DNA from 2 places in the Desulfosporosinus paludis genome. Region 2 is predicted to be linked to the other one. Evidence: riboswitches for the same ligand, from Rfam matches in the RefSeq annotation. Region 2 holds a riboswitch; the other holds the start of a gene.
The links. A riboswitch is a leader RNA that binds a small molecule or an ion and turns the genes downstream of it on or off. The one in region 2 is predicted to bind cobalamin.

Region 1: another riboswitch for cobalamin. It lies ahead of VZF35_RS08350 (HoxN/HupN/NixA family nickel/cobalt transporter); the one in region 2 lies ahead of VZF35_RS04190 (ABC transporter ATP-binding protein).

What each region holds. Positions count from the first base shown of each region.
Region 1 covers NZ_CP144211.1:1,633,783-1,640,909, reverse strand. The annotation lists gene VZF35_RS08370 (4Fe-4S binding protein) at 1-182, opposite strand, end outside; gene VZF35_RS08365 (hypothetical protein) at 211-810, opposite strand; partial or broken gene VZF35_RS08360 (IS3 family transposase) at 1,368-1,520, opposite strand; partial or broken gene VZF35_RS08355 (IS4 family transposase) at 1,502-1,779, opposite strand; cobalamin riboswitch at 2,058-2,247, shown strand; gene VZF35_RS08350 (HoxN/HupN/NixA family nickel/cobalt transporter) at 2,460-3,467, shown strand; gene VZF35_RS08345 (cytochrome c3 family protein) at 3,628-4,134, opposite strand; gene VZF35_RS08340 (cytochrome c3 family protein) at 4,318-5,391, shown strand; gene VZF35_RS08335 (CAP domain-containing protein) at 5,504-6,241, shown strand; gene VZF35_RS08330 (ketopantoate reductase family protein) at 6,401-7,127, shown strand, end outside.
Region 2 covers NZ_CP144211.1:796,974-804,100, reverse strand. The annotation lists gene VZF35_RS04200 (pyridoxamine 5'-phosphate oxidase family protein) at 26-430, opposite strand; gene VZF35_RS04195 (hypothetical protein) at 640-1,257, shown strand; cobalamin riboswitch at 1,303-1,478, shown strand; gene VZF35_RS04190 (ABC transporter ATP-binding protein) at 1,545-3,077, shown strand; gene VZF35_RS04185 (energy-coupling factor transporter transmembrane component T family protein) at 3,064-3,801, shown strand; gene VZF35_RS04180 (hypothetical protein) at 3,829-4,365, shown strand; gene VZF35_RS04175 (UbiD family decarboxylase) at 4,394-5,776, shown strand; gene VZF35_RS04170 (hydantoinase/oxoprolinase family protein) at 5,781-7,127, shown strand, end outside.

The sequences.
Region 1 (7,127 bases), 840 kb from region 2:
CAAGTGGCAGCGGAACCAAAGTTCTCTCCGACGTTTGTCGGACCTGCTAAGGTTTCGACCATAATTACCCCAAAAACTAAAACGGTGATCCACTGGAAAATTCTTGGGTAGAAAGGACTTTTAAGAAAACGTTTAAGCAAAGGAATATTAAGGAAGTTTATAGGTTGCTTTTTAGAAGACATTACAATTTTCCTCTACTTTCTTAGTTTTTCATTTTCTTTTCTTTAAGATTGCGGCGAGTATTCCGACAATTACAATGACACCGGCAACACTGCCTATAAGAACGAAATTCGGTCCTGATTTACCAACTGTTAAGGGAAAATTAACCGTGCTGTCACCGAGAGGGGAAGAAATAGTAATCGTTTGATTCCATTGCCCAGGTTGGTTAAAAGACATACCTTGCATCATATACGAACCAGCGTCCATGGCCATTGAACCCATGGAAGACTGTTCTTGCATGGCCGTCCCACCTTGTTTATCCATACCGGAAGACATGTCCATACCAGGCATGCTGTTGTTGCTATCAGAGCCTTTTATGCTTCCGCTACTGCTCATTGTTGTTGGGTCCATCATTACTTTAGCTCCGGTAACCGGTTTGCCGGTAGCCTTATCTGTAACGATAACCGTAAAAGTAGCTGGTTGATTTGCCACGAGGGTTTCCGGGTTAGTCTGCATGATTACATGGTAAGGGCCCGCATCCTGTTCTAGTCCACCAGATGCAGCCAGGGTATTTGAAGCAATCACGAGAGTTAAGAGCAACAGAGATAGGGAAAAAAGGATTTTCTTCATTGGTTTTCTTGAAACGTTCATAAACACACTCCTCTAAAAATAAAGTCGAATTTCTAATGTGCAAAAACGATGCCAAGTTGGGTTTGTTATTAGTAAATTTTTAGTCTTAGGTTATAGAGTCTGCTTGGATCAGTATCTAAGCCCATTCAATCAAAACGAACGACGACTTTTTGAATCAACTTTTAAATGATTGCAAGTAATTTCAATTTCCATGTGTGGGATATGACACAGTGTATTGCGCCTTATCCCACAACCTTCTCATAACGTCCAAAATCACAGTAATTTTTTTGTATTTTATTCGCTACTCCTCCTCATAAACTTTCATTTTTCAGCCTTGTTTCATGATTGTGGTTCAGTCATGCTGTTAGTTTAACTTTCTGATACGATAAACTGATGAAAAAGTTGTGAATTTCTCATGAAGAAGGATAGCTGATAGAGGTATTAATCTGATTGCATACGAACGGAAAATGAGTAAGCTTGAGCCTACTCATTCCATGTGGAAAATATTTTTTACGTATATTCTGGAGGTCTTGCTATATAAGTTCAGGTAATGACAAAAAAAGACCTAGCAGTCAAGACTATGCAATGCTTAGAAGATGATTTCTGTATTCAACAGGAGTCATCTTCTTTAAATTCCATTGATATCTGAAATTGTTATAGTAGTTCATATATTGGTCTATCTCATATTTAAGCTCATCTAAAGTTTCACATGGTTTGATATACGCTTTATCTTAAGAGATAAACTTGCAAGGGTTTGAACTCGAACTGAGCCGAGAGTTTCTGCTTTGGGGTTTTTAGGGAGTTTGGTATATGACTCACTTAAACTTAATGCGTTTCCCTCGAAACGATAACGTTGTTTTAGCTCCTTTACCATCCCAATGATGTGAAGTCTCTTATCCATCAGTTTTGAAGTAGTGGTGCATGAGTAAACCAGCCATCCATCAGAAGGTAATCCGCCGAGAATCCAGCATTTAAATTTTCTGTCAATAGACAGAAATATTTTGTCGCAACTTAGATATATACAGGGTTGGAGGTAACTTTTGCTATGCGAAAGTTGAGTTACTTAGTTATTAGTTGCGCAGATAGGGCAATTATTCAGGGCGAAAAGTCGCGCAGTCTGTCATTTCTGAGGAGCTAGCGTTAGGGGCTTGAATTTCGATCTAACTTAGCTCCCGAGTGTCACTGACACTCCCGTATGCCGAAATAGTGTGATTGTTTTGGCAAGTTGGTACTAGACATACTTAATTGTTTCATGATACCATAAATACAATTAAATATCTGGGATGAGTGATTCCTTCCCGAGGGAAGGAATTGAAAAGGGAAGTCAGTTAAAGCTGACGCGGTGCCCGCCACTGTATAAGGGAGGTAACTCACAAAGTGTCACTGGGATTTATCCGGGAAGACGTGAGTTAACGAAGAACTTGAGCCAGGAGACCTGCTTATTCCGAATTTGAACTACCTACGGGAATGTTAGGGGGTGTATACCTGTGTATTCAGGATTACTTTTGTTACCTGATACAGGTTAAGCTTTTTACCCTTCTGTTGGTGAAGGGTTTTTTTGTTTTTATTTACTACCTCCAAGCATGGGGTATCGGGTACGGTATGATCAGTTAATCCAGCAAATGTCCTTTCAAGGCTTGGTAATAAAAGGAGGATAAATTTTGAAAAACATCCATGTAAAAATGAAGAGTCGTCCTAAATGGCTCAGTTTTGGAGTGGCAGTAACAGGAATACACCTTTTGGGCATGACGATGTTGTTTTTGAATTTAAAGCAATATCCACAATTACTAGGGTTTGCTTTTCTTGCTTACACACTAGGCTTACGTCATGCTTTTGATGCTGATCACATCGCGGCGATCGATAACACAGTACGTAAAATGATTCAGCAAAAACAGGATCCGATGGGGGTTGGATTTTTCTTCTCGCTTGGCCATTCTACTGTTGTCTGCATAATGGCAATTATTACAGCATTTTCAATGCATTGGGCACAACAGAACATTCCACAAATACAAGCTATCGCTGGTCTGATCGGAACTGCGGTTGCTGGAAGTTTTCTTTTGCTTATCGGGCTATTTAATCTTTACATTTGGTTTGATATCTATGGGTTCTTCTTAAAATTGCGTCGAGGTGAGATCGATGAAGAAAATCTTGATCAACTACTTTTAAACCGGGGCTTCTTATCCCGCTTCTTTAAACCTCTATATCGGTTTATTAACAAGAGTTGGCATGTTTATCCACTGGGCTTTCTCTTCGGTTTAAGCTTTGATACTGCATCAGAAGTAGCATTATTAGCAATTTCTGCTACTCTTGGTTCCAAAGGAATGCCTATTACTGCAATTCTATCATTACCGATTATATTTGCTGCTGGTATGAGCCTAATGGACACTGCGGATGGGGTTTTCATGACAACTGCTTATCATTGGGCATTTTCTACTCCGCTACGTAAGATTTATTATAATTTATCGGTTACCGGCCTTTCTGTTATTGCAGCATTGTTTATCGGCTTAATCGAATTGGCCCAGATAATTACTCCAAAGCTTGGACTTAATGGAGGAGTTTGGGGATGGATACAAAACCTTAACTTCGGTGGAATAGGCTATTTGCTTGTTGGGCTGTTCGTATTAGCGTGGGGTGTCTCATATCTTTTATGGAAGGTTTTACGGTTGGAGAATGCGTAGGGATTAAGAAAATTATCAAAGATAAGTTAAAACGGTTTTGTCAAAGCTATTAAAAACACGGGAAAGGCCAATTAGGCTTCCCCGTGTTTTCGTGTTTTGTTTATGTGTTGATTATCTTGCAAAATATTTGAATGCAACTCTAGTGATATTTAGATATTAGTTATTTTGATCCAGATGAGTGACCAACATTACCATGGCAGGATATGCAGCTTACGTTGCCAGAAATCATAGGCTGGTGGCTGATAGGTGGGGCATTCGGCGCAGATCCAGGAGCGAGAGTAATGTTTTTAGCATTAGGATAGGCACTGTCTTTTCCGCTATGACAATACAAACAAGCATCGATATGCGGCGTCCATGCAAGTGTAGCAGGGACTTGATTAGTGAAATGAAGATACAGTTCTTTATAACTGCTTAGCTTACGCACTATGTAGCCCAGATTTCCTGGAGCAGCGTGACAACTTAAACACTCCACATCTTTGTGCGGTCCTGTTTGCCAAGAAGCGACTTGGGGAGCAATTTCGTGGCAAGAGGTGCAAAATTGCGGGCGGGAGGTGTAGTGCATCCCGGCATACGCTGCAGCAATTAGCACGACAATTACAATCAATCCAATAAACACAGTTCTTTGGGCCTTACTGGCTTTGGCCGGCTGCCCTTCGTTCGGTGCCATATTCATCATCCCCTTTTAATACGTTTTGACGACTCCTTTCGCAATTCCGTTCTTATTGTTACATTAAATTCTCAAAAATATGTAATAATATCCGCACTGAAACATCTTTCGCGTTTGGTATAAAACAAGCATTTTTCGGCAAACTAGGGATGTTTAAGGAACCAGTGAAGGAGGTAATTTTCAGTGCGTCGGCTTAAAATTCTTGTATTATGCATCTTGACTTTAGTCATTATCACTCTGGTTGCAGCCTGTAATACACAGACTCCCGCACCAACTCAACAGACCCCGACGACAAACGTGACTCAAACTGCGAACACTAATCTCACCTATGTCGGAGAACAAACCTGTCAATCGTGTCATAAGAAAGCAAACTACGACAAAACACCGCATTTTCAATCCTTTAAACCATTGTCTGCTTACAAACTCGACAAGACCTACGGCACGGTTACTGTCTATGATGGAGCTGCCAATAATGCAAAATCTACAACTGTCGATTTAAGCAAAGCACTTGGCGTGCAAATGGATACCTATGTTGTGGCTCAGATCCCGAAAGACGCTGGTTTTGCCAAGCAGTATTATCGGGTGGGTCATTTAATCAAGAATCCTGACGGAACGTATAAGATCGATAACCCTGGCTTGGTCAAAGGCACACAGAACTGGTCTGCAGGAGATTACTCTTGCCTTGATTGCCATAGCCCAGGTATGGGTAAAGCAGGTACACCGGACTTAACAATTACCTGCGAATCTTGTCATGGTCCGGGAAGCGCTCACATTGCAGCTACCACAGATGATCAAAGGAAGGCCACCATGCCATTGCCGACTTCTACGACCTGTTTGAAGTGCCATCAGAGTGATCCGACGAAAGATACCACAACAGGCGCCACAGCAGGTGCGATTATTACCACGAACCACTATGGCACACGTGACTATACCTTCAGCAAACACAACACTACTGGTATGATCAACGGATGTTTGACTTGCCATAACGTACACGGTACTAATACTAAGGGCAGATTGTTGAAGCAGGATAATCCGAATGACATTTGCGCAACCTGTCATGCGGGTAAAAATTACGACGTAAATACCATAATGTGGGATAATAAGTCTGACCCCCATGGTCACACAACTGCTGACCACAGTTTCACAGCCATTCCAGAGTCTGCTACCAAAGTCAACCCAACAACAAAGAATGTGGAAATTACAGATCCTACCGTGCTTGACATGGTTAAGAAAGCATTACCAGATCTAGCTAAGTAACATTACTAGCTTAAGAATGGGAAGATAAATGAGGCTTGACCGCAAAAAGGTCTAGCCTCATTTCCCTGTACTAGTCAGAAGATATAACTCCATTTAATTCAGAGGAGGTACTATGAAACGGTTAATTTTATTTTTGAGTATTATAATAGTGACAATAGTAATTTTAGTATCTTTTCCTTTTCAGAGTCTCGCCCAAACTCAATTTAGCCGTACCAATGTTCCGGCACAGCTTAAAATTACCGCTTCAGCCGTTAACGTTCGATCAGGGCCATCAACCACTTTTCTAAAAGTCGGAGCAGTATACAAAGGTCAAGTGCTTGAATGTTTGGGTAAATTAGGAAGCTGGTGGGTCGTTCATTTGACTAATGATACCGTTGGAGCAATTTCGGGAGGTTTAGCCCAGCCTTACTATCCCACAACAACTCAACAGACCGCAAAGCCTGCGCCAGCTCCTTCTGAAGTTACGTTGACGACAGGGCAACAGCACATGCTTGATTTAATTAATCAAGAACGCTCTAAAGCCGGCGTTGGCACGCTGAAAATTGATCCTCAGCTTCAAAAAATGGCTCAAACGAAAAGTGATGAGATGGTAGCTAAAAACTATTTCTCCCACACAAGCCCAACCTATGGGGACCCATTTAATATGATGAAGACTTTTGGTATCAATTACACGTCAGCAGGGGAGAATATTGCCGGGGATTCATCGGTAGACGCTGCTCATCAAGCTTTGATGAATGATCCGCCGCACAAAGCGAACATCCTGAATGCATCGTTTAACTACATTGGGATAGGTATCACTTCGAGTCCGACGTATGGTTATGTATTTGTGCAAGACTTCATCGGAAGATAGAACAGAATTTTTAAGGGGCTGCCCGATAATGATGTCCGTGAAGGAGATTCATTTAAGAGGGCAGCCCCTTTTACATCCAAATCGATTCCCTTATTAAGGAGAGTGTGGTAACTTATAAGAAGTACAACATGGACAATTGTATTTCGAGGGGGAACAAAATTGAAAGTTTTAGTGGTTGGTTTGGGAGCATTAGGAACCGTTTATTCCTGTTTTATGAGTCTGGCAGGGCACGAAGTGACGGGCTTAGGAAGGCCTGCTGCTTTAGATAAGATAAGGACGAGTGGAGTAAAAGTTTCAGGTATTTGGGGAGAGCATGCTGCGAAGCTTGACAGAGTGGTAACAGATGTGTGTGAATTGGATCGTGAACAATTTGACATGATTATTGTTACAGTGAAATCCTTTTCCACTGAAGAAATTGCCGAAAAAATATCCCAACTCGTTGGGGAGACTACCCATATTTTCCTTCTGCAAAACGGTTATGGGAATTTTGAAGCTGCCGCGAAATATATTTCAGAAGAGAGAATCGTTTTAGGGCGAGTCATTTTCGGAGCTGAAATGTCTGTACCAGGGGAATCAATAGTTACTGTTATAGCTGACGACGTAGTAATAGGCTCTCCTAAAAACCTTATAGCCTCTGAACTGCTGGAGGAGTTTGCCGGCATATTTCGCAAGGCAGGTATCCCCACAAAGGCTTCAAATGAAATCATGAAATATATTTGGGGTAAAATAATTTATAACTCGGCTTTAAATTCTTTTGGAGCAGTCTTTGAAGTGAATTATGGACAATTGGCTGAAGAACCCGTTACCAGAGATCTAATGAATACCTTGATTCAAGAAATATTTAATGTGTTTGCGGCAAGGGGCATAATGACCTTTTGGCCAGATG
Region 2 (7,127 bases):
TTTATTCAGCGGCGTAGGTATTAGCCTAAAAATCAAATGATTTTGGAGGATTTGGCGAAAAATCGTAAATAGTCGCTTTTCCATGTTCTAAATAAAAAAGTTTAAGAACGGGATTGTCTGCTGACTGATAAAGCTGTTTAAGATTAGGGGCGTGTTCGAAGATTTTTTCCTTCATGCGGATGTCCTCCTCAAACGTGATTTCTCCGCTGACTCTAACCCAAACCATGTCTTTGGTAGTTTTGGAGAATTCAATATAGGGCACAGCCATTAATTGTTTATAGACCTCTTTAGTACTTGCAGTGCAGAAATATAGTCTTCCTTTTTCTTCAAACATGAATCCCCATGGTCTAACTCTCGGTTTCCCTTCATCAACTGTAGCTAAATATCCAACAGCTGAACGGTCGTTTAAAATGGACAGTACTTCATTCACGTTAATTCGCCCCCTATACACCTTTTGTTAGATTGTACCTCGCAACTAAAAATAATGCAAAAAACCTGAGAATTTCGATCTTAATTACCAGAGCTGCAGCAACAGCGTTGTGATTCATAGCCGCTGTAATTTTTGTTTTGCCAAATATTACAACAGTTAAAACCCTCCCAATTGGAGCAAAATAATTAACATTAAGAATGGGGGGGAGTATGTTGAAGTCTTTTATTAAACTAACGGATTCATTACTGAGATTTGGTAAGATGAGGGATTCTATCACGATTGGGCTTTTGGGAGGTTTAATAGGAACAATCTTTATGGATATATCAAATCTGTTAATATTCAAGGCAGGTAAAACCGAGGCCTTATATGGACATATAGCAGGCGGATTATTTGTAGCTCCTTTCAGAACAAAACGCAGAAAGAATTTTATTTTAGGCCAGATGACTCATTTAGGAATAGGCTCAATTTGGGGAACGTTATTAACCTATCTCTTAAAGAAAACAGGGAAAGATCATCACCTGATTAAAGGATTGTTCATATCAATGTTAACCCTTGGCAGCCTTATTGGCGGGCAAAAATTTGGTATGCTAAAGAAGTTTGGATTGACAAAGACGTTCTACTCAGCTGTATGGAACCATCTTGTATACGGGTTGGTTTCTGCACAGGCCATAGTGATGATAGCAGATCCAATCATATTTGCATCATCGAAGGATGCTAAAGAGAGCTGTCAACAAATTAGGCGAAAGGCCAGTTATCCCTGTTCAGTCAGATCTTCGAATGAGTTGGTTCAATCAAAAGATGATCATTTTAAATCGCATCAACTTTAAAACCCCTTATTGACAAACTAATTGAATTATTCTATTATAAAGTCAACTAAATACATATTTATAGGTGCCCATCAAGGGATAATAGGGAACCAGGTTAAAATCCTGGACGGACCCACCACTGTAATTAGATGTTGAAAATGTACATTTGCCACTGGTGTAACTGGGAAGGCGTACATTTGAGTCTATAAGTCAGGAGACCTGCCTACAAAATAATTCAAAAAGAACAATGGTAAAGTTCTAGCTTCTTGAAAGCTAGAACTTTTTATTTTTTTAATTTAGGAGTGTCTATGGAGACAATTGCAACCATAATAATCGAAAAACTTGTATTTCCAAATGAAGAAAAGCCTGCTCTTAAAAACATTAACTTTGAAATTAAGCGAGGTGATTTTATTGTTATTACCGGTGGTGTTGCTTCTGGCAAGTCGATTTTATTGCACTCGATCACAGGTGCTATTCCACACTATCATAACGCGGAATTAACAGGTAAAATCACAATCTTAGGCCAAGATATTAAGGATGTGCATCTCAATCATATGTCAGATTATGTGGGATACATGATGCAGGAACCCCATAATCAAATCATCAGTCTCGATGTCTATGAAGATGTTGCTTTTGGCCTCGGCAATCTGGGGATTCCTTGTGAACAAACAGAGCAGATTGTTAATAATACGTTGAAATTTGTGGGTTTGGACGGTTATGAGAACAGACAGACCGCTTCGCTTTCCGGAGGCCAGGCTCAACGTGTGGTTTTGGCAGGTGTTTTAGCCCTTAATGCTCCAATTTTGATTCTTGATCAACCAACCGCTGAGCTGGATCCTCAAGGTCGCTTAGAGATTTATAAGCGCTTAAGTCAGCTTAATAAACATCAAAACCTTACGATCGTTTTGGTTATGGATCGAATTGAAGAGGTCCTCAGTTATGCTAACAGAGTCTTTTATCTTAAGGATGGTGAAATTATCAAGGAGTATTTGCCTGAAGACTATTACAACGATCAGGTCTTACTCCAAAAGAGAAGGTTGAAATACGCCGCTGATGCTGCAATAGCTAACAGTAGTCCTAAGGAAAGTATCGCTAAAATCATCAATGTTTCCTATCGATACAGAAATAATCTAATAGGTTGTGAAGATATTCATTTAGAAGTTTATAAGGGTGATTTTATATCAATCATTGGTTTAAACGGATCTGGAAAATCGACTTTAGCCAAATTGCTTATCGGTCTCTTAAAGCCTTGTAAAGGTGAAATCAAACTGTTTGGCAAGCTGTTGAATAGGGAAAACCTGACAAAAATCCGCACACAAATAGGTTTTCTATTTCAAAACCCCGACCACCAGATCTTTGCAAGCACCTTGGAAGAAGAAGTTGGATTTTCGTTGAAGCTAAGAGGGGAGCGAGAGGCAGTCATTGATCAGAAAATTGATGAGTGCTTAGAATTCGTAGGGCTGCTGGATTATAAGAAAATGCATCCTCAGCGCTTAAGCCGTGGTCAGAGACAGCTTTTAGCCTTAGCCTCCATCCTTGCCGGTGATCCGGAATTCATCATTGCTGATGAACCCACCTCGGGCCTCGATGAAAACCAAGGGTTTATGATTATGAATAAACTTTTCGACTTATCTCAAAAAGGCAAAACAATTTTGTGTATAACCCACGATCTCACGTTGGCCAAAGCCTATTCGAATCGCTTAGTTGCGCTGAATAACCATCGCCTGCAATTTGATATTTCCATAAAAGATCTTCCGGAATATAACGAGGCACTTAAAGAAATTGGACTGAATTTTCAAGACATTGCTTTATTTAGGGGGGGCTGGGATGGGAGTTTCTAAGCTAGATCCCCGGACGAAGTTAGTCTGGTATGCACTGATGATCTACTTTGCCCTGAGTTGTCAAACCGCTGTTCAGTTGAGTCTTGTTTTATTAGTATGCATTGTAGCCTCTTTGATCCTATCTGGTTCCTTAAAACAATATAAGGTTATGATCATGATCATCTTGCTTTTGGGTCTTCAGATATTGTTCGTTCAGCTAATCTTCTGCCGGGAAGGTATTCTGATCTATCAATGGGGAATCCTCAAAATTTACAGTGAAGCTATTCCTTTAGCGATCACCGGTATACTTAAGGCCACCCTCATTTTCTCTGCAAGTCTGCAATTTTTCACCTCGGCTTCAGCTCAAGATTTTACCTTGATGCTCATCAAATTCAGAATTCCTTACCGTTTTGCCATGCTGGTGGGGCTTGGCGTTCGCTTCCTCCCGCTTATGAAAGCTGAATATGTATCCATCATCGATAGCCAGCGTACCAGAGGCTTAAAGATGGAAAATGTTTGGGACGATCTTAAAGCCATTATTCCAACCTTCCTGCCTTTTTTGTATCGCGCTGTACGACGTTCTACAGAAATAGCCCTAGCCATGGAGCTGAGAGGGTATGGACGAAGCAAAACCCGAACTTTTTCAACAGATTTAGAGATGAAGTATTACGATATTGCCTTAATCGCTGCGATGTTATTGGTAATAAGCATCAGCCTTGCAGTCAGGTTATTACCATTAATATAATCATCAAACTTTAGGAGGAGAATTGAAATGAAAGAAAAATTATTCAGAACTGACACCAAAGCCCTTGTAGGCTCCGTCATCATCGGAATTGTCTTCGTGATTATGGAGCAGGTAACTGGAAGAATCGACGGTATTTTGGATCCTACCCTTTTACTTCTTAATGGCACCTGCTGGGCATTTTTCACGGGTCTCATTGTCTTAATGTACAAACAGCCTGCAGGCATTATTGCCGGATTAGTGGAAGCCATTGTAGCCATGGCAACAGCCTATTCGCCGCTGGCTTTTTTCTTCTTATTCGCCAATACTATCGGCTCCATCGTGTATTCATTAATTGCTGCTAATTTTTCCATGAAGAAATTAAGCCACCATATCTTAGCTATGTTCGGTTGTACTGTTATCGGCAACTTATGCGTTACGATTGGATTGATTTATGTCATTCATCTTGACTGGAAGATTGCACTTTTATCTTCAGCTCTAACGGCCTTAGTAGGAACCATTGTTGCAGGAATCCTAACAAAGAGTGTTTACGGTGCCCTAGAAAAATCAGCATTAATCGAACGTTGACCTTTATTTTCTTGAGGAGGGGATGAAGTTGGAGCAGGATTTGAGAGGCTTTATTGAACGAGTGAAGGCCCATAATCCTTCGGATGTTGTCCATGTTCACGAGGAGATTGACCCTAAGTATGAGATAAGTACCTTGATTATGGAACTGGAAAAAGTCCGCCGTTATCCATTGACAATTTTTGAAAACATCAAAGGGCATAATATTTCCGTTGTCACCAATGTCTTAGCGCCCCGAGAGCGCCTGGCTTTGGCCATGGGAGTTGCTCCAGATAATTTGGCCGCTGAATTTTCTCAGCGCATTAATCAGCGGATCGACCCAGTTGAGGTGGCAGATGTTCCATTCCAAGAAAATGCCTTCGTTGGCCCCGAGGTGGATCTCTTTAAGTTACCGATTCTAACTCACTTTCCGATTGATGCTGGCCCTTATATTACCGCAGGCTTAGTCATTGCCAAAGATCCGGAAACGGGGGTTGAAACCGGGGGCTATCATCGCATGCAGTTAAAAGGGAAGGATAAATTAGGCATAAGCCTTCATTCTCGCCAACGTTTATGGGAGTATTTTCGACGTTCAGAGGAACTTGGCAAATCCCTCGAAGCGACGGTTGTCCTGGGCATACATCCTAATGTTTCCATGGGTTCAATGGCCTTAGTTCCTTACAATCTTGGAAAATATGCCGCAATGGGGGGATTATTCGGCGCTCCTTTAGAAGTTGCCCACTGCAAAACGGTTGATCTGATGGTTCCTGCCTATGCTGAGATGATCATCGAGGGAGAAATCGTTGCGGGGGAGCGAGAAGCTGAAGGTCCCTTTGCAGAATTCACAAATTATGCTTGTTATCGAAGTACGGAAAATGTTTTCAGAGTTAAGGCGATGCAATACCGTACGAAACCACTCTTTCAAGATATCACGCCGGGCATGAGTTCAGAGCATATTACGATTGTTGCGGTGCAGAGGGAGGGGGACGTGTTGAATGCCCTAAACAGAACTCTACCTAACGTTAAAAACGTTCATGCTCCTGTTTCAGCCTGCGGCTTATTTCATTGCTATATTTCAATGAAAAAAATTGCCGAGGGGCAGGCTCAACAAGCTATTTTTACGGCCTTTTCCGTAGATCACAATCTTAAAATGGTGGTTGTGGTCGATGAGGATGTGGACGTCTTTGACGAACGACAGGTTCTCTGGGCTATGGCGACTCGGCTGCAAGCAGATCGGGGCGTGACAATTGTTCCACAGCATATGGGTATGGGCTGCACCTTAGATCCTTCGACCGACGAGTTAAGCCGGACCTCAAAAATGGGGATTGACGCGACGAAACCTCTCACGGGGTTTGCCCCTACTGTGGAAATGTCGGCTGAAGCCCAAAAGCAGATTCAGCGTTTCATGGGGTCCTTTGGTTTACAGAGGAGGTGAAGTTATGTTCGAAATTGCTGTTGATGTAGGAGGGACGTTTGCGGATTTCGTGGTGAGAAACCAACAGGGGCAGGAGTTCACTGCAAAGGTTCCTTCTAGCCAAGAAGATCCTATCGAAGTAATCATCCTGGGCTTGAGTGATCTTGCGCAGGAGTTCAACCTATCACTCCGGACATTACTTTCCCGAACAAATAAATTTGTTCATGGTACGACCGTGGGGATTAATGCGTTGCTTCAGGGTCAAGGCGCAAGGACGGCTTTAATAACGACCGAGGGCTTTCGTGATGCTTTGGAATTACGACGTTCCCAACTATCCGAACCATGGAATTTTCAGGTCACCTTACCGCCGGTTTTAGTGTCTCGATATCTGAGGATCGGTTTGCGGGAGCGTATGGATTACAGGGGTGTGCCTCTGAAGACCATTGATAAAGCGCAAATACCCGAGATCGCCGATTTTTTGCGTCGAGAGCAGATAGAATCCGTGGCGGTTTGCCTGCTTTTTGCCTGCCGAAATCCAGCGCACGAGCGCGAGTTCAAGGATCTTTTGCAGGCTCTCTTACCTAAGGTGTTTATTTCCCTGTCCTCAGAACTCTCAACTCAAATGGGAGAATACGAGCGTACCTCCACAACGGTCATCAATGCTCGGCTAAGCCCCCTTTTAAACAATTATTTACTGAGTTTAAATGGTCAGCTGCGTGATTTAGGTCTCCAAGTGCCTGTCTCTATGGCTCAGAATAATGGCGGTCTAACAGATATCTTCCAGGCGAAAAAACGTGCCGTGTACACCCTTTTTTCCGGTCCGGCAGGAGGGGTTAAAGGGGGATGGGCATTGGCACGTGAGTTAGCACTATCGGAATTAGTGGTAGCGGATATGGGTGGGACAAGTTTTGATGTTTCCTTAATCCGCCAGGGCAAGATGGAAGTGACTCCGCAAGCTGAGGTCGCTGGGTATCCGGTCCAATTGCCAATGTTAGACATTCATACCGTTGGCGCGGGTGGAGGAAGTATCGCCTGGCTGGATAAGGGAGGAATGCTGCGGGTTGGACCACATTCTGCCGGCGCCAAGCCTGGACCAGCGTGTTATGGGTTAGGGGGAGATGAACCAACTATTACTGATGCTGCTCTCGTGATGGGCTTACTTGATCGTTCCAATTTTCTGGGCGGACGTATGACGTTGGATGTGAAACAAGCTTTTCAGGTCATTGAAGCAAAAATTGCCCATCCCTTAGGGGTATCTGTGCCGGAAGCTGCGAATGCTATTTATCAGGTGGCCCTTTCCTTAATGGTTGATGCCGTACACCTGATGACGGTTAAAAAGGGTTATGATCCTCGTATATTCGCCTTGGCGGCA